2 regions of the Bradyrhizobium sp. 191 genome follow, and region 2 is predicted to be linked to the other one. Evidence: riboswitches for the same ligand, from Rfam matches in the RefSeq annotation. Region 2 holds a riboswitch; the other holds the start of a gene.

Region 1 (9,948 bases), 140 kb from region 2:
CGCTTTCTTCAGGTTCTCACGCTCGACTACTGCTTCCATCGACGGCCCTGCGACCGCCGGGCGTTCGAGACTGGCCCCCGCCGCACTTGCTTCGACCTCTTGGGCGGCGGTATTCGGGGCTTCACCCCTTGTTCCGGTGCCCAAGTTCAGCTCGACCTGAGTTTTCTGTCGCATGGCTCGCGCGAGATGACCGCTCTACTGACCACTTCCACCGTTCGGGCCTTCAGCGGCGCGCTGCCGCCCACTATGCCCTCTGCTGACTTCTGCACGGCGGTCAGATCGCCTTGCGACGACCTCAGTCCCGTTGCCGGGACACCGCACAGACCTCCCGAGGTAAGACCGACCGCCTTCGCCGCACGCCCGCCGGATTTACCACCCCGACCCTTGATGACTATGGACTTCGCGATCAGTAGCTCGCTCGTCCGGCCGGGTAGGCCTCGTTATCCGGTAATTGTCCATCGAGCCGCGGCTTTGCTCCACGCTGTCTTCAGACCCCACCTCGCGATGACGCCCTTGCGCTTCGCTAACCCTTCGCCGTCATCAGGCTGGGTAGAGGACTTCCACCTCCAAGCTGTCGTTCATACTCGGCACACTACTGGGTCGTCCGGTCAAGCCGGACGACGACAGCGGAGGCGGCGTTGGCCGCTCCCCATATCTTCCAAGGTACGAGCGTTGGCCTCAGCCCGCTCCGCCTTCCTCCCCCGCCTGCGCCAGCTCCGCCAGCGCGAGATCGCCGGTGTCGGCGAGCCGTGCCTTGGCGGTGGTATGGACGTGGTCGGCGAGCGTCGGCATGCGCGCGATCAGCGCGTGAAAATCCTGGGCGTCGAGCACGAGCAGCCGGGTCTTGCGGGTCGCCGTCACCGTGCCGCTGCGCTTTGTTTTGTGAAGCAGCGCGATCTCGCCGAAGAAGGTGCCGTCGCTAAGGCGCACATGCTGGCTCGGCAGCGCGATCTCGACCTCGCCGGCGGTGATGAAATACATCGACGAGGCGACATCGCCCCGCCGCACCAGGATCTCGCCCTGCTCGATGGTGCGCGCGCGCAATAGGCGCATGATGTCGGCGATCTCCGCGGCCGACAGATGCGAGAACAGCGGCACCCGCGCCAGCATGCCCCAGGTGACGACGAAATCGCGCCGCTTCACCTCTTCCGCGAATGCGGTCGAGATGATCGCGACCGGCAGCGCGATCATGGCGAAGCCGGCGATGATGGCGAAGGTGGAGACGAACTTGCCGAGCGGCGTCACCGGCACGACGTCGCCATAGCCGACGGTGCCGAGCGTGACGATCGCCCACCACATCGCCTGCGGAATGGTGCCGAGCTTGTCGGGCTGCACGTCGCGCTCGATGGCGTAGAGCAGCGAGGCGAAGGTCAGCACCGCGCCGATCAGGATGACGATGCAGCCGATCAGCGCGCGCCGCTCGGCATGCACGGCCGCAAGCAGCGAGCGCATCGCCGGCGAATAGCGGATCAGCTTGAAGAACGGCAGCACGCCGAGCGCGGCCAGCGTCGCATGCCCGCCGGTGGCGAGCACGATTGCGGCGGGCAGGAACGCCATGAGATCGATGATGCCGAGCGCGGAGAAGGCGTAGCCGAGCCGGTCGGCCAGCGCGGAGCCCTTGCGCTGGGTGTGCCCCGCCACCGTCCACAGCCGCGCCGCATATTCCAGCGCGAACACGATCACGGACAGGACGGTGATGGCTGCGAACAGCGTGCCGAACTGCGCATCGAGCTCCGGCACCGAGGCGAGGATCATCGCGGCCACATTGAGCACGATGATCCCGATGATCAGCTGGATGAAGCGCGACCCGACCGAATAGGCCAAGGGATCGTGCTCCAGCAGATCGTAGAGGCGATCCCGAAATTCGGGATCGCGAAGCCCACGTCCGCGCGGAACGGGGGCCATGGCGACTTAAGCGCCCGCCATCGCTTTTTCGATCGCGGTGAGCGCGGCGGCCGCCTTGGCGCCATCGGGGCCGCCGGCCTGGGCCATGTCGGGCCGGCCGCCGCCGCCCTTGCCGCCGAGCGCCTCGGAGGCGATGCGCACGAGGTTCACGGCGTTGAAGCGCGCGGTCAGGTCCTGCGTCACGCCGACCACCACACCGGCCTTGCCGTCCTCGGTGACGCCGACGATGGCGACAACGCCCGAGCCGATCTGCTTCTTGCCGTCGTCGGCGAGGCTCTTGAGATCCTTCATCTCGATGCCTTCCACGGCACGCGCCATCAGCTTGACGTCGCCGACCTCGCGCACGCCCGAGGCTGCGCCGTTGCCGGCAGATGCGCCGCCGCCCATTGCGAGCTTCTTGCGGGCGTCGGACAACTCGCGCTCGAGCTTCTTGCGATCCTCCATCAGCGCGGCGATGCGCGCCGGCACGTCGTCGAGAGAGGTGCGCAGCTCGTTCGCCGCGGTCTTCGCCAGCGCCATGGTCTCGTTGGCGTGCCTGCGCGCGTAATTCCCGGTCAGCGCCTCGATGCGGCGCACGCCCGAGGCGACCGCGCTTTCGCCCGTCAGCGTGATCAGGCCGATATCGCCGGTGCGCTTCACGTGGGTGCCGCCGCAGAGCTCGACCGACCAGCCGAGCGCGTTGGCGCCGCGCTCGCGCGCAGTCCTGCCCATCGAGACGACGCGGACCTCGTCGCCGTATTTCTCGCCAAACAGCGCACGTGCACCGGCCTCGCGGGCCTCGTCCACGCCCATGATGCGGGTCGTGACCTCGTCGTTCTCCAGCACAACGTCGTTGGCGATGTCCTCGACGCGGGCGAGCTCCTCCGGCGTGATCGGCTTCGGATGCACGAAGTCGAAACGCAAGCGGTCGGGCGCGACCATCGAGCCGCGCTGGGCGATGTGATCGCCGAGCACCTGGCGCAGCGCCTCGTGAATGAGGTGGGTCGCCGAGTGATGCGCGCGGATCGAGGAGCGCCGCGAATGATCGACCTCGAGCTGCAGCGCGCTGCCGAGCCTGATTTCGCCGCTCTCGACCGTGCCGATGTGAACGAAGAAATCGCCGAGCTTCTTCTGCGTGTCGGTGACGCGGAACTTGACGCCGCCCTCACCCGTCAGCACGCCGGTGTCGCCGACCTGGCCGCCGGACTCCGCATAGAACGGCGTCTGGTTGAGCACGATCGCGCCCGTCTCGCCGGCCTTGAGGCTGGCGACTTCGTGGCCGTCCTTGACCAGCGCGGACACCACGCCTTCGGCGCTCTCGGTCTCGTAGCCCAGGAACTCGGTCGCACCCAGCTTCTCGCGCAGCGGGAACCAGACCGCCTCGGAAGCCGCCTCGCCCGAGCCCTTCCAGGACTCGCGCGCCTTCACCTTCTGGCGCTCCATCGCATCCGTGAACGCCGCCTGGTCGACGCCGATGCCGCGCGACTTCAGCGCGTCCTGCGTCAGGTCCAGCGGGAAGCCGTAGGTGTCGTAGAGCGTGAAGGCGACGTCGCCGTCGAACATGTCGCCCTTCTTCAGGCCCGCGCTCTTCTCATCCAGAATGGCCAAGCCGCGCGAAAGAGTCTTGCGGAAGCGGGTTTCTTCCAGCCGCAGCGTTTCCTCGATCAGATTCTCCGCGCGCATCAGGTCGGGATAGGCCTGGCCCATCTCGCGCACCAGCGCCCAGACCAGCCGATGCATCAGCGGCTCTTTCGCACCCAGCAGCTGCGCATGGCGCATCGCGCGGCGCATGATCCGGCGCAGCACGTAGCCGCGGCCCTCGTTCGAAGGCAGCACGCCGTCGGAGACGAGGAAGGCCGAGGAGCGTAGGTGATCGGCGATGACGCGGAACGAGGCCACGGTCTGCTCGTTCGGCCCGGTGCCGAGCGCGGACGCCGTCGCATCGATCAGGTTCTTGAACAGGTCGGTCTCGAACACGCTCTCGACGCCCTGGAGGATGCAGGCCATGCGCTCCAGGCCCATGCCGGTGTCGATCGAGGGACGCGGCAGCGGCTGGCGCTCCTCCTTCGTCACCTGCTCGAACTGCATGAACACGAGATTCCAGAATTCGAGGAAGCGGTCGCCGTCCTCCTCCGGCGAGCCCGGAGGCCCGCCCCAGATGTGCTCGCCGCGGTCGATGAAGATCTCCGAGCACGGGCCGCACGGGCCGGTGTCGCCCATCGCCCAGAAATTGTCCGAGGTCGGGATGCGGATGATGCGGTCTTCGGAGAAGCCGGCGATCTTCTTCCACAGCCCCGCCGCCTCGTCGTCGGTGTGGTAGACCGTGACGAGCAGCTTGTCCTTCTTCAGCCCGAACTCGGTGGTGATCAGCTTCCAGGCGAGCTCGATCGCGCGCTCCTTGAAATAGTCGCCGAACGAGAAATTGCCGAGCATCTCGAAGAAGGTGAGATGGCGCGCGGTGTAGCCGACATTGTCGAGGTCGTTGTGCTTGCCGCCGGCGCGCACGCATTTTTGCGAGGTGGTGGCGCGCTGATAGGGCCGCTTCTCCACGCCGGTGAAGACGTTCTTGAACTGCACCATGCCGGCATTGGTGAACATCAACGTGGGGTCGTTGCGCGGCACCAATGGCGAGGACGGCACGATCTCGTGGCCGTTCTCGGCAAAGAAGTTCAGAAAGGTCGACCTGATCTCGTTGACGCCGCTCATGTTCATCCAATCGGGTGTGCTTGGACCCGCTTCCTGCCATCCAAACCAGAGGTTAGGGCTGATATCTGCGGGCCAGAGCGCTTTTAGACAAGGCCTGCTTCAGTGTCCAGAAACTGTGCAAGGAGATCAGAGGGTTGCCGCAGGCGCGCAATCCCGGTTGAAAAGGCGAAACCGCCGCGTTGACAGGCTTGGCCGGCCTGTGGTCTGTAACCATCTATATCGTACGGCCACGTCGGGAGAGACCGGCTTCACTGCCGGCGCCGAAGGAGCAACCGCCCCGGAAACTCTCAGGCAAAAGGACCGCGTGGCTTTGACAGCATCTGGAAAGAGGCGCCGACGGGCCTAACAACCCGGGTGGCACCCGCCGACGGGATAATACTCTCAGGCACAGCGACAGATGGGGCTTCGACAGGTTGGCCCGGGGAATCGTCCCCGGGGAACCGCCGAGGACCCCTGTGATGCCAGTACCCGACGACCAGAAATCGCTCCGACAGACGCCCCTCCACGCCCTGCATGTGTCCCTCGGCGGCAAGATGGTGCCGTTCGCGGGCTACGACATGCCCGTGCAGTATCCTGCCGGCGTGCTGAAGGAGCACCTCCATACGCGCGCCGCGGCCGGCCTGTTCGATGTCTCCCATATGGGGCAGCTCGCGCTCCGGCCGAAGTCCGGCAAGGTCGAGGACGCCGCCCGCGCGCTGGAACGGCTGGTGCCGCAGGACATCGTGGCAATCGCGCCGGGACGGCAGCGCTACGCCCAGTTCACCAATGCGGACGGCGGGATTCTCGACGATCTCATGGTCGCCAATTTCGGCGATCACCTGTTCCTGGTCGTCAACGCCGCCTGCAAGGACGCGGACGAGGCGCATCTGCGCGCGCACCTCGCGGACGACTGCGTCATCGATTCTCTTGCCGACCGCGCGCTGATCGCGCTGCAGGGCCCGAAGGCGGAAGCGGCGCTGGCGAAATTGTGTGCAGAGGCGCCGTCGATGACATTCATGGATGCCGGCCCGCATGAGGTCGCCGGCGTCAAATGCTTCGTCTCGCGCTCCGGCTATACCGGCGAGGACGGCTTCGAAATCTCCGTTCCCGCCGCCGACGCCGAGCGCCTCACCAGGACGCTGCTCGAAAACCCGGACGTGCTGCCGATCGGCCTCGGCGCCCGCGACAGCCTGCGGCTCGAAGCCGGGCTCTGTCTCTACGGCCACGACATCGACACCGCGACCACGCCGGTCGAGGCCGCGCTGGAATGGTCGGTGCAGAAGAGCCGGCGCAGCGGCGGGTTGCGCGCCGGCGGTTTTCCCGGCGCCGACAAGATCCTTGCGCATTTCGATAGCGGCGCATCCCGCCGCCGTGTCGGCCTGCGCGCCGAAGGCCGCGCGCCGGTGCGCGAGGGCGCGCCGCTGTTTGCGGACGCGGCCGGCGGCGAGCCGATCGGCAAGGTCACCTCAGGCGGTTTCGGCCCGAGCCTGAATGCGCCGGTCGCGATGGGCTATGTGCCCACGAATCTGAGTGCGCTCGGCACCAAACTCTTCGCCGAGGTGCGCGGCCAGCGACTGCCGCTCGCAGTCGCCGCCATGCCCTTCGTGAAAAACACTTACAAACGCTGAGGACAAGACAATGACCACGACGCTGTACACCTCCGACCACGAATGGCTCGCGATCGACGGCGATACCGCCACGGTCGGCATCACCGACTACGCCCAGCAGCAGCTCGGCGACGTCGTATTCGTCGAATTGCCCAAGGTCGGCCGCAGCTTGAAGAAGGCTGAAGCCGCCGCGGTCGTGGAATCGGTGAAAGCCGCCTCCGACGTCTACGCGCCTGTTACGGGCGAAGTGCTCGAGGCCAACGAGGCGCTCGCCGCCGAGCCGGCGCTGGTCAATTCGGACGCGCAGGGCGCGGCCTGGTTCTTCAAGATCAAGATGGCCGACAAGAGCGAGCTCGGCAGCCTCATGGATGAGGCTGCCTACAAGGCGCACACGGCGTGAGATGACGAGGACAGCCGCCTCATACTCAGTGTCATCACCCGCGAAGGCGGGTGATCCAGTACGCCGCGGCCTCTCGGTTCAATCCGCGCTGCTGGTGAGTACTGGATGCCCCGCCTTCGCGGGGCATGACACCGACAGCCAAATCTAAAGCGAGGACCCATGATGACCGCGCACCGCAAGACCAACGGCGACACCGCCGCAAGTTTCGTCCGCCGCCACATCGGCCCCTCGGCGCGCGACGTCACCGCAATGTTAGAGGCCGTCGGCGCGAAAAGCGTCGACGCGCTGATGGCGGAGACGCTGCCGGCTTCGATCCGGCAGGCCACTCCGCTCGATCTCGGCAAGCCCTTGAGCGAAACCGAGGCGATCGCGCATATGGGCGAGCTCGCAGCCCAGAACCAGGTCTTCACCTCGCTGATCGGCCAAGGCTATTCCGGCACGATCCTGCCCGCGGTGATCCAGCGCAACATCCTGGAGAATCCGGCCTGGTACACGGCCTATACGCCCTACCAGCCCGAGATCAGCCAGGGCCGCCTGGAGGCGCTGTTCAACTTCCAGACCCTGATCTGCGACCTCACCGGGCTCGACGTCGCCAACGCCTCGCTGCTCGACGAGGCCACTGCCGCCGCCGAAGCCATGGCGCTCGCCGAGCGGCACTCGCAGGTCAAGGCGAAAGCGTTCTTCGTCGACAGGGACGTCCATCCGCAGACGCTCGCGGTGATGCGCACCCGCGCCGAGCCGCTGGGCTGGACCCTGATCGTCGGCGATCCCCTCACCGATCTCGACACGGCCGACGTGATCGGCGCGCTGCTGCAATATCCGGGCTCGTCGGGCGCTTTGCGCGACCTCAGGCCCGCGATCGCGGCGCTGAAGGCCAAGGGAGCGCTCGCAATCGTCGCGGCCGACCTGCTGGCGCTGACGCTGCTGGCCTCGCCCGGTGAGCTCGGGGCCGACATCGCGATCGGCTCCGCGCAGCGCTTCGGCGTGCCGATGGGCTATGGCGGGCCGCATGCGGCCTATATGGCGGTGCGCGATGCGCTGAAGCGCTCGCTGCCCGGCCGCATCGTCGGCCTCTCCGTCGACTCCCGCGGGATGCCGGCCTACCGCCTCGCGCTGCAGACGCGCGAGCAGCACATCCGCCGCGAGAAGGCGACCTCCAACATCTGCACCGCCCAGGTGCTGCTCGCCGTGATCGCCTCGATGTACGCGGTCTATCACGGCCCCGAGGGGCTCTCGCAGATCGCGCGCAACGTCCACCGCCGCACCGCCGTGCTCGCGAGCGGCCTGCGCAAGCTCGGCTTTGAGCCGCAGTCCGAAAACTTCTTCGACACGCTCAGCGTCGATGCCGGCGCCAGGCGCGCCGAGATCATCGCGCGCGCCGCGGCCGAACAGATCAATCTCGGCATCGGTGATGCGGCTCTGCGCATCGCGCTCGACGAGACCACGACGCCTGCGACGGTGGAAGCGGTCTGGCGCGCCTTCGGCGGCACCTTCGCTTATGCCGAGATCGACGCCGGCACGCGCGAGGCGCTGCCGGAGACGCTGAAGCGCACCACCCCGTTCCTCACCCATCCGGTCTTCCACGCGCATCGCTCGGAGACCGAGATGCTGCGCTACATGCGCAAGCTCAGCGATCGCGATCTCGCGCTCGACCGCGCCATGATCCCGCTCGGCTCCTGCACCATGAAGCTGAACGCGACCACCGAGATGATGCCGCTGACCTGGCCGGAATTTGGCTCGCTGCATCCGTTCGTCCCGCGCGAGCAGGCGAGCGGCTATCACGCGCTGTTCGCGCGGCTGGAAAGATGGCTGTGCGACATCACCGGCTATGACGCGATCTCGCTGCAGCCGAATTCCGGCGCGCAGGGCGAGTATGCCGGGCTGCTCGCGATCCGCGGCTATCACGCCGCGCGCGGGGAGAGCCACCGCAAGATCTGCCTGATCCCCTCCTCTGCCCATGGCACCAACCCGGCCTCGGCCGCGATGGCCGGCATGGACGTGGTCGTGGTCGCCTGCGAGAAGAACGGCGACGTCGACGTTGGTGATCTCCGCGCCAAGGCGGAGAAGCATTCGAACGACCTCGCCGCGGTCATGATCACCTATCCCTCGACGCACGGCGTGTTCGAGGAGCATATCCGCGAGATCTGCGACATCGTCCACGCCCATGGCGGCCAGGTGTATCTCGACGGCGCCAACCTGAACGCGCAGGTCGGCTTGTCCCGGCCGGGCGACTACGGCGCCGACGTCAGCCATCTCAACCTGCACAAGACCTTCTGCATCCCGCATGGCGGCGGCGGCCCCGGCATGGGCCCGATCGGCGTCAAGGCGCATCTCGCGCCGTTCCTGCCCGGACATCCCGCAACAGACGACGAAGCACCGGTCGGCCCGGTCTCGGCCGCGCCGTTCGGCTCGGCGTCGATCCTGACCATCTCCTACATCTACATCCTGATGATGGGCGGCGAAGGACTGAAACGCGCGACCGAGATCGCGATCCTCAACGCCAACTACATCGCAGCGCGGCTCGATGCGCACTTCCCGGTGCTCTACAAGAACGAGAAGGGCCGCGTCGCGCATGAATGTATCGTCGACCCGCGGCCGCTGAAGACGACCTCAGGCGTCACCGTCGACGACATCGCCAAACGGCTGATCGACTACGGCTTCCACGCGCCCACCATGAGCTTCCCGGTGCCGGGCACGCTGATGATCGAGCCGACCGAGTCGGAATCGAAGGCGGAGCTGGATCGTTTTTGCGACGCCATGATTGCGATCCGCAAGGAGATCGCCGAGGTCGAGGCCGGCCGCTTCAAGATCGAAGCCTCGCCCTTGCGTCACGCCCCGCACACCGTGCACGACATCGCCGATGACGATTGGAATCGCGCCTACACCCGCAGCGAAGGCTGCTTCCCCGACGGCGTCTCGCGCACCGACAAGTATTGGTGCCCCGTGGGCCGCGTCGACAACGTCTACGGCGACCGCAATCTCGTCTGCTCCTGCCCGCCGGTGAGCGATTACGCGCAAGCCGCGGAGTAGGATTTGTAGGGTGGGTTAGCGGGCGGTCGCGCGAAGCGCAGGCCGCCGGCGTAACCCACCACTTCAGCTTTCGCGGAGATAAACAGTGGTGGATTACGCCTTCGGCTAATCCACCCTACAACACTGAATGCGCCGCTAAAGCATGATCCGGAAAAGTGCGCAGCGGTTTTCCGAAAAGATCATGCTTAAACAACAACCTAAAGCGCGATGACGATTCATCCTAATCGCATCGCGCTTTAGGGCGCGATCAACGACTGGCGCTCGCCATCCCAGCGCCAAAGCCGTTCACTGGTGAGAAGCGTGCCGCCCCACCAGCGTTTGATCGGGTTGGGACCGCGAAAA
Region 2 (9,948 bases):
GGCCTGCGCGGCTGGGTCGAATGCGAGAGTCCGACCTGGGATGCAGGCGCCGTGGACCGCATGCTCGATATCGCGGCGCGGGATATGGCGATCATGGGTGCGACGATCGAGCGCATTGCCGGCCGCCAGGGCTTTGGCGGCGTCATCCGCGCGCGGTTTCCTCATCCCAAGCAGGGCGAGCCGGGCATCCTGATCGCCGGACATATGGATACCGTTCATCCGGTCGGCACCATCGAGAAGCTGAAATGGCGGCGCGAGGGCAACAAGTGCTATGGCCCCGGCATCTACGATATGAAGGGCGGCAATTACCTCTCGCTGGAAGCGATCCGGCAACTGGCGCGCGCCTCCTTCACCACACCGCTGCCGATCACCGTGCTGTTCACGCCGGATGAGGAAGTCGGCACGCCTTCGACGCGGGACATCATCGAGGCGGAAGCGGCGCGCAACAAATACGTGCTGGTGCCGGAGCCCGGCCGCGCCGACAACGGCGTCACCACCGGACGCTACGCCATCGCGCGCTTCAATCTCGAGGCGACGGGACGGCCGAGCCACGCCGGCGCCACGTTGTCGGCCGGACGCTCGGCGATCCGAGAGATGGCGCGGCAGATCCTTGCGATCGACGCGATGACGACGGAGGACTGTACCTTCTCGGTCGGCGTCGTCCACGGCGGACAATGGGTCAATTGCGTTGCAACGACCGCGACCGGCGAAGCGCTCTCCATGGCCAAGCGTCAGGCCGATCTCGACCGCGGTGTCGAGAGGATGCTGGCGCTGTCGGGCACCAGCAACGACGTCACGTTCAAGGTCACGCGCGGCGTGACGCGTCCGGTTTGGGAGCCGGATGCCGGCACCATGGCGCTCTATGAGAAGGCGCGCGGCATCGCCAAATCGCTCGGCGCGGAATTACCGCATGCCAGCTCCGGCGGCGGCTCCGACGGCAACTTCACCGGCGCGATGGGAATTCCCACGCTCGACGGCCTGGGCGTTCGCGGCGGCAACGGGCACACGCTGGAGGAGTTCATCGAAGTCGATAGCCTGGTCGAGCGCGGGCGGCTGATGGCGGGATTGCTGGCGACGCTGGAATAGTCCGCCCGTCATTCCGGGGCGATGCGTTAGCATCGAACCCGGAATCTCGAGATTCCGGGTTCGCGCTACGCGCGCCCCGGAATGACTGCGACGACTTCGCACTGCACAATACGTCGGCAGTCACGGTCGAAATTTAGCCTTGTCTAAAAATGAGGCGTATCGTACTGCTCGGCCGTCCACGCGATGATGCGGGAGAGATCGCGGCGAAGGCTTTCGGCTTTCGTTGCGGCGCCGACGGAGCAACCGCCCCGGAAACTCTCAGGCAAAAGGACCGTTTCGTCAGGACGATCTGGAGAGAGGCGGCGCGATTTCAGGCAATCGTAACGCCCACCGAAGGGGATAGTCCGTTGCGAGATCCGCAGCGGATCAAGCTCTCAGGTAACCGTGACAGATGGGGCGCCGCCAACGGCCTTTGGCCGGCGGTTAGCCGACTCTAAACACGGGAGCCCCGAACCTAGTCATGACCCATATCGCCATCATCGGCGCCGGCATCACCGGCGTCACGACCGCCTATGCCCTGCTCGAACGCGGCTACAGGGTGACGGTGCTCGACAAGCACCGCTACGCCGCGATGGAGACGTCCTTCGCCAACGGCGGGCAGCTCTCCGCATCGAACGCCGAAGTGTGGAACAGCACGGCGACGATCCTGAAGGGCTTGCGCTGGATGTTTCGGCGCGACGCGCCGCTGCTGATGAACCCGCGGCCGAACTGGCACAAATATTCCTGGATGAGCGAGTTCGTCGCCAACATCGGCAACTACCGCGCCAACACCATCGAGACCACGCGGCTCGCGATCGAAGCGCGCAGGTACCTGTTCGACATCGCGGCGCGCGAGGGGATCGACTTCGATCTCGAACGCCGCGGCATCCTCCACATCTATCGTGACAAGGCCGGCTTCGAATCCGGTCTGCGCGTCAACGCGCTGCTGCAGGAAGGCGGCCTCGACCGCCGCCCGGTGACGCCGGAGGAAATCCGCAGCATCGAGCCGACACTGCGCAAGGACTATTATGGCGGCTTCTACACGCCGTCGGATGCGACCGGAGATATCCACAAGTTCACCCGCGGCCTGGCGGAAGCCTGCAAGCGGCGTGGCGCGACCTTCATTCACGAAGCCAACATCGATTCAATTGCGCGGGCCGGCAGCGGCTTCGTCATCGGCTGGGCCGATCTGGCCGCGAGCGATGCCGTCGCGGCCGGGCGCGGCGCACTGAACGCCGACGGCGTCGTGGTCTGCGCTGGCGTTGCGAGCCGTCACTTCGCCGCCCTGCTCGACGAGCGCGTCAACGTCTATCCGGTGAAGGGCTACTCGATCACGGTGCAGCTCGACACCGTCGAAAGTCGCAACGCCACCCCAACGGTGAGCCTGCTCGACGAAGCCGCCAAGATCGTCACCAGCCGGCTCGGCGCCGATCGTTTTCGCGTCGCCGGCACCGCCGAATTCAACGACTTCAATCGCGATATCCGCGCCGACCGCGTGCAGCCGCTGATCGACTGGGTGCGCAACAACTTCCCCGCCGTCGAAACGTCGCGCGTCGTGCCGTGGGCCGGGCTGCGCCCGATGATGCCGAACATGATGCCGGTCGTGCGCGCAGGACGGATACCGGGCGTGTTCTTCAACACCGGCCACGGCCATCTCGGCTGGACCCTGTCGGCCGCGACGGCGCAGATGATCGCCCAGACCATCGACGGCTGGCGCGGCCTCAACGCGCCACCGACGGCACCTTCACTTGGGGTTGAGCGTGAACTGCGACGTGCATCCTGAGTGGTCGATATCGGAGACATGCCGGCCTCTTGCGACGGCGCAGCCCTTGGCACACAATTTGCCCTAAGAGGACTGCGTCTCCGGGCGGCCTTTCCAGCCCAAGTGATAGGCATGATAGACACGACAGAGTTCACGGGAGCCTCAGGGCTCCACACGTTCCGTAGCCGGAGATAAGTGCATGCTGGGTTATCTTATTCGCCGCGTTCTGGCCGCGGTGCCCGTGATGGGCGTCGTCGCGCTGTTCGTGTTCCTGCTTCTGCGGCTGACGCCGGGCGATCCCGCCGCGATTCTCGCGGGCGACAACGCGACACCGGAACGGCTCGAGCGCATCCGCGCCTCGCTCGGGCTGAACGAGCCCCTGATCGTGCAGTTCATCACCTGGGTGAACAAGCTGCTGCACGGCGACCTCGGGACCTCGCTGATCTCCAACCTGCCTGTCATGAAGATGATCGGCCAGCGCGTCGAGCCGTCGATCTCGATCGCGCTGTCGACCATCATCCTCGCCGTCATCGTCGCCGTGCCCCTGGGGGTGATTGCGGCCTGGAAGCACGGCACCTGGATCGACCGCTTCGTGATGGGCCTGTCCGTGCTCGGCTTCTCGGTGCCGGTGTTCGTGGTCGGGTATCTCCTGATCCAGGTCTTCGCGATCGAGCTGCGCTGGGTCCCGGTCCAGGGCTTCCGCAGCATCTTCAACGGCTTCGGGCCGTTCTTCGAGCGCATCATCCTGCCGACCTGCGCACTCTCCTTCATCTACATCGCCCTGATCGCGCGCATGACGCGCGCGGCGATGCTCGACGTGCTCGGCGAGGACTATGTCCGTACCGCGCGCGCCAAAGGCATCAACGAGGTCGCGGTGATGATGCGCCATGCACTGCGCAACGCCGCGGTCCCCGTGATCACCGTGATCGGCACCGGCTTCGCGCTCCTGATCTCCGGCGTCGTCGTCACCGAGAGCGTGTTCAACATTCCCGGCATCGGCCGCCTCACTGTTGATGCGGTGTTGGCGCGCGACTATCCGGTGATCCAGGCGATGATCCTGCTGACGTCGCTGATCTATGTCGTCGTCAATCTTCTCATCGACGTCGCCTACACCCTGCTCGATCCCCGGATCCGGTACTGAGGCAAGGATAAGAACAAATGTCAGTCGATACCCTTCCCCAGTCGTCCATCCCGATCACGTCGCCGCTGCGGCCGCGATTCGGATTCCTCACCTCGACGCCCATCATTGCGACCGCGACGGTCCTGCTCACGCTGGTCGTGGTGGTCTCGATCCTCGCGCCGCTGATCGCGCCGCATGATCCGATCCAGCTCGCGCCGTCGCAGCGGCTCAAGCCCTCCTCCGCACAGTTCCTGCTCGGCACCGACGCCTACGGCCGCGACCTGTTGTCGCGCGTGATCTATGGCGGCCGCATCTCGCTTCTGATCGGCATCGGCTCGGCGATTCTGTCGATCGCCATCGGGCTCGCGATCGGCCTCGTCTCCGGCTTCTTCAAGCTGGTCGATTCCGTGCTGATGCGCGTCATGGACGGCCTGATGGCGATGCCGAGCATCCTGCTCGCGATCGCCGTGGTGTCGCTGTCCGGCGCCAGCATCTGGACCGTGCTGATCGCGATCACGATCCCTGAGATTCCGCGCGTCGCGCGCCTGGTGCGCTCGGTCGTGCTGTCGGCGCGCGAGGAGCCTTACGTCGAGGCCGCGATCTCGGTCGGCTCCAGCCTGCCGAAGATCATGTGGCGCCACCTGATGCCGAACACGATCGCGCCGCTGATCGTCCAGGGCACCTATGTCTGCGCGAGCGCCATTCTGACCGAGGCCATCCTCTCCTTCCTCGGCGCCGGCATCTCGCCGGAGACACCGACCTGGGGCAACATCATGGCCGAGGGCCGCCAGTATTTCCAGATCAAGCCGTCGCTGATCTTCTGGCCGGGCCTCTTGCTCTCGATCGCCATCCTCAGCATCAACCTGATCGGCGACGCCGCCCGCGACGCACTCGATCCGCGCATGAAGCAGCGGGAGGGGAAGTGAAACAAGTAGCGTTGTCATTCCGGGGCGCGCCTCTTGGCGCGAGCCCGGAATCCATTTCACCACGTGTGCTGCGGCCCGATGGATTCCGGGCTCGCGACTTTGTCGCGCCCCGGAATGACGGAGAGAATTGACGTGACCAACACCATCCTCGACATCAACAACCTCGTCGTTTCCATCGGCAAGAAGCCGAAGGGCGTGAACATCATCGACGGCATCTCGATCCAGGTGCGCGAGCGCGAGACGCTGTGCCTCGTCGGCGAAAGCGGCTCGGGCAAGTCGGTGACGTCGCTCACCACGATGGGCCTCCTGCCGAAGGGCACGCTGGTTCCCACCGGCGGCAGCATCAAGCTGGTCGGCGAGGAGCTGCTCACCGCGACCGACCGCCGCCTGCGCCAGCTTCGCGCGACCAAGATGGCCATGATCTTCCAGGAGCCGATGACCGCGCTCAATCCGGTGGTGCCGGTCGGCCGCCAGATCGACGAAGTGCTGCGCGCGCATACCGATCTCGACGGAAAAGCGCGGAAGAAACGCATCCTCGACATGATGGAGCAGGTCCACCTGCCCCAGGTCGAGCGCATCTTCGCCTCCTATCCGCACCGCCTGTCCGGCGGCCAGCGCCAGCGCATCATGATCGCGATGGCGCTGGTGCTGGAGCCGAAGCTCCTCATCGCCGACGAGCCGACCACCGCGCTCGACGTCACCACGCAGAAGCAGATCCTGACGCTGATCCGCGAGCTGCAGCGCGATCACGGCACCGCCGTGCTGTTCATCACGCACGACATGGGGGTGGTCGCCGAGATCGCCGACCGCGTCGCGGTGATGCGGCAGGGCCGCCTGGTCGAGACCGGCCCGCTCGACACCGTGCTGCGCAATCCGACCATGGAATACACCCGCAACCTGCTCGCCTCGGTGCCGAGCCTGGTGCCGCGGCAGCCGCGCGAAGAAAGCCGCGAGCCGGTCGTGCTGGAGGCCAACGAGCTCAGCAAGGTCTACAAGGAGCGCGCCTTCTTCGGCAAAGGCCGCGAGGTCGTCGCCGCCGACAAGGTCACGCTGACGCTGCGCAAGGGTCGCACCCTCGGCATCGTCGGCGAAAGCGGTTCGGGCAAGTCGACGGTGGCACGCTGCATCGTCCGCCTGATCGATCCGACCTCCGGTGGCGTGCGCCTCGCCGGCCGCGAGATCGCCGACATCTCGCGCCGCCTGCTCCAGCCGCACCGGCAGAAGATCCAGATCGTGTTCCAGGATCCCTACCGCTCGCTGAACCCGCGCGTGACCGTTGGCGACAGCATTGCGGAAGGCCCGATCAACTACGGCGTCTCCCAGGCCGATGCGATGAAGCGGGCACGCGAGCTGCTCGAGCTCGTCGGCCTGCCGGCAGATGCCGTGTCGCGCTATCCGCACCAGTTCTCCGGCGGCCAGCGCCAGCGCATCGCAATCGCTCGCGCGCTCGCGCTCGATCCGGACGTGCTGGTTGCGGACGAGGCGGTTTCCGCGCTCGACGTCTCCGTGCAGGCACAGGTGCTGGAACTGCTCGACGAGATCCAGAATCGGCTCGGCATCGCCATCCTGTTCATCACCCACGATTTGCGCGTCGCTGCGCAAATCTGTGACGAGGTCGTGGTGATGCAGCATGGCCGCGTCGTCGAACAGGGTCCCGCCGCCGAAGTGCTGACGCATCCGAAGCAGGCCTACACCAAGGCGCTGCTGGATGCCGCACCCGGGCGAGGCTGGGATTTTGCGAACTTCCGGCCGGTGGCCGAGGGCGTGGGGGCCACCGTGTAGCAACACTCACGGTGTCGTCCCTGCGAACGCAGGGACCCATACTGCGGAATCTATCGTTCGCGTGCGGCGTTAATCCCGAACGACCAGCATTCGCCAAACTCTTTCCTGGGGTTATGGGTCCCTGCGTTCGCAGGGACGACATGGAGAGCTTGGATGCACCGCTACTCACGACACTCACCGCGGCCGCAGCATTCCCAAAACAGCTTGAGGCCATGCACGGCGCGAGTGCTTCCCGCCTTGCCCTCTCCTTCGCGCCAAGGCTAACGTCGCGCACTTTCCAACGCTGGACTTGAATTGATGACACGTATCGCCATCGGCGGCTTCCTGCACGAGACCAACACCTTCGCTCCGACCAAGGCGACATTCGCGGACTTTCAGCATGGCGGCGGCTGGCCGGCGATGACGCAAGGCGCCGACGTGCTGAAGGTGATGCGGCGCATCAATGTCGGCCTCGCCGGCTTCGTCGACAGCGCTGAAGCCAGCGGCTGGGAACTCGTTCCGACGATTGCCTGCGGGGCGAGCCCCTCCGCCCATGTCACCAAGGACGCCTTCGAGCGCATCGTGAAGGTGATGGTCGACGGCATCGCAGCCGCCGGGCCGATCGATGCGGTCTATCTCGACCTGCACGGCGCCATGGTGACGGAGCATCTCGACGACGGCGAAGGCGAGATCCTGGCGCGCGTGCGCCGCGTCATCGGCAAGGATGTTCCGCTCGTCACCAGCCTCGATCTCCATGCCAACGTCACGCCCGAGATGATCGAGCATGCCGACGCGCTGATCGCCTACCGCACCTATCCGCATGTCGACATGGCCGAGACCAGCCGCGCCTGCGCAAGGCATCTGGCGCTGCTGCTGCAGACGAAGCAGCGCTTCGCAAAGGCGTTCCGGCAATTGCCGTTCCTCATCCCGATCAGCTGGCAATGCACCAACGACCAGCCGACCAGAGGCATCTACGAAAAGCTCGCCGCGATGGAGAGCGATGAGGTTCCGACACTCTCTTTCGCGCCCGGCTTCCCGGCCGCGGATTTCCGCGATTGCGGGCCGAGCGTATTCGCCTACGGCAAGACGCAGGCGGACGCCGACCGCGCGGCCGATGCGATCGTCAGGCTGATCGAAAGCCACGAGGACGATTTCGACGGCAAGATCTGGTCGCCTGACGATGGCGTGCGCCATGCCATGGAGCTGTCTCGGAATGCGAGCAAGCCGATCATCATCGCGGACACCCAGGACAATCCCGGCGCCGGCGGCGATTCCGACACGACAGGCATGCTGCGCGCGCTGGTGCGCAACAAGGCAAGCGCCGCCACCGGCGCGATCTACGATCCGGAATCGGCCAGGGCCGCGCATGCGGCCGGCGTCGGCGCCACCGTGACGCTCTCGCTCGGCGGCAAGTCCGGCATTCCCGGCGACGAACCCTATCGCGAGACCTTCCTGGTCGAAAAGCTCTCCGACGGCCGCTTCATCGCGCCCGGCCCCTATTACGGCGGCCGCGAGATGGAGATGGGTCCCTCCGCCTGCCTGCGCATCGGCGACGTCCGCGTGGTCGTCTCCTCGCACAAGGCCCAGCTCGCCGACCAGGCGATGTACCGCTATGTCGGCATCGAGCCCACACGTGAGAAGATCCTGGTCAACAAGAGTTCGGTCCACTTCCGCGCCGATTTCGAGCCGATCGCTGAGAAGCTGATGATCTGCGCCGCCCCCGGCGCGATGCCGGCCGACACCGCCACCCTGCCCTGGACGCGGCTGCGGCCGGGCATCCGCATCAAGCCGAACGGCCCTGTTTTCGATCCTCCCTCACGCTAACTGGACAGGACACATGCCCACGATCGACCGCATCGACGGCTACGCCGACGAACTCACCGCTATCAGGCGCGACCTCCACGCCCATCCCGAGATCGGCTTCGAGGAAGTGCGCACCTCCGGCATCGTCGCCGACAAGCTGAAGAGCTGGGGCATCGAGGTGCATCGCGGCCTCGGCGGCACCGGCGTGATCGGCGTCATCAAGGGCAAGGGTTCGAGCGGCAAGCGCATCGGCCTGCGCGCCGACATGGATGCGCTGCCGATGGAGGAGAACACCAATCTGAAGTGGAGCTCGAAAATCCCGGGCCGCTTCCACGGCTGCGGCCATGACGGCCACACCACCATGCTGCTCGGCACCGCGCGCTATCTCGCCGAGACCCGGAATTTCGACGGCACCGTGCACCTGATCTTCCAGCCGGCCGAGGAAGGCCTCGGCGGCGCCCGCGCCATGATCAAGGACGGCTTGTTCGAGAAATTTCCCTGCGACGAGCTCTACGGCCTGCACAACGCGCCCGACCTCAACCACGGTGAGATCGCGATCCTGCCCGGTCCCGCGATGGCCAGTGCCGACTTCTTCGACCTCCGCATCACCGGCTACGGCGCGCATGGCGCGATGCCCGAACGCTCCAAGGACGCGGTGATCATCGCGACCACGCTGGCGCAGGCGATCCAGACCATCGTCAGCCGCAACGTCGAGCCGCTGCAGGCCGCCGTGATCTCGATAACCCAGATTCACGCCGGTTCTGCCTACAACGTCATTCCCGGCGACGCGCATCTTTGCGGCACCATCCGCACCTTCTCGAAAGAAGTCCGCACCCTGATCGCCGAGCGCATCCGCACGATCTGCGCCGGCATCGCGAGCGCCTATAGTTGCGTGATCGACGTCGACATCCGCGACACCTTCGACGTGCTGGTCAACCAGGTCGAGCAGTCCAAGGTGGTCGAGGAGGTCGCGCGCACCATCGTCGATCCCGCCAACGTGATCACCCGCACCCAGCCGAAGATGGGCAGCGAGGATTTTGCCGACATGCTGCAGACCGTCCCCGGCGCGTATTTCTGGGTCGGCCATGACGGCTCGGTGCCCGTGCACAATCCCGGCTTCGTGCTCGACGACAAGATCCTGCCGATCGGCGCCAGCATGTTCGCCCGCATCATCGAGACGCGCATGCCGGTGGGGGCCCATGCATAAGAAGAGCGTCGAAGAGGCGGTTACCTCGCTGCACGATCTGTCCGCGGTCGATTTGATCGCAGGCTATCGCGCCAAGCAGTTCTCGCCGAGCGAGGTGCTGGAAGACGTGCTCGCGCATGTCGCCGCGTGGGAACCGCATCTGAAGGCACTCTATGCGTTCGATCCCGACGCCGCGCGCGAGGCCGCCAAGGCCTCGACCGCGCGCTGGACTGGCGGCGAGCCGTCCGGCGCGCTCGACGGCGTGCCCGTCACGGTGAAGGACAACATCGCGACCAAGGGCGTGCCGGTGCCGCTGGGCGCGGCC

The links. Region 2 has a riboswitch for glycine ahead of IVB23_RS35690 (D-amino acid dehydrogenase). Riboswitches for the same ligand answer to the same signal wherever they lie in the genome.
Region 1: linked by a shared signal. The riboswitch ahead of gcvT (glycine cleavage system aminomethyltransferase GcvT) and the one ahead of IVB23_RS35690 (D-amino acid dehydrogenase) in region 2 are both predicted to bind glycine.

What each region holds. Positions count from the first base shown of each region.
Region 1 is NZ_CP064692.1:7,460,527-7,470,474, reverse strand. It holds gene ltrA (group II intron reverse transcriptase/maturase) at 1-174, opposite strand, end outside; gene IVB23_RS34985 (cyclic nucleotide-gated ion channel) at 679-1,905, opposite strand; gene alaS (alanine--tRNA ligase) at 1,912-4,590, opposite strand; glycine riboswitch at 4,814-4,902, shown strand; gene gcvT (glycine cleavage system aminomethyltransferase GcvT) at 5,049-6,197, shown strand; gene gcvH (glycine cleavage system protein GcvH) at 6,208-6,576, shown strand; gene gcvP (aminomethyl-transferring glycine dehydrogenase) at 6,739-9,606, shown strand; gene IVB23_RS34960 (hypothetical protein) at 9,843-9,948, opposite strand, start outside.
Region 2 is NZ_CP064692.1:7,600,952-7,610,899, reverse strand. It holds gene IVB23_RS35695 (M20/M25/M40 family metallo-hydrolase) at 1-1,086, shown strand, start outside; glycine riboswitch at 1,266-1,370, shown strand; glycine riboswitch at 1,374-1,479, shown strand; gene IVB23_RS35690 (D-amino acid dehydrogenase) at 1,547-2,848, shown strand; gene IVB23_RS35685 (ABC transporter permease) at 3,027-3,968, shown strand; gene IVB23_RS35680 (ABC transporter permease) at 3,986-4,873, shown strand; gene IVB23_RS35675 (ABC transporter ATP-binding protein) at 5,006-6,655, shown strand; gene IVB23_RS35670 (M81 family metallopeptidase) at 6,953-8,458, shown strand; gene IVB23_RS35665 (M20 aminoacylase family protein) at 8,472-9,644, shown strand; gene IVB23_RS35660 (amidase) at 9,637-9,948, shown strand, end outside.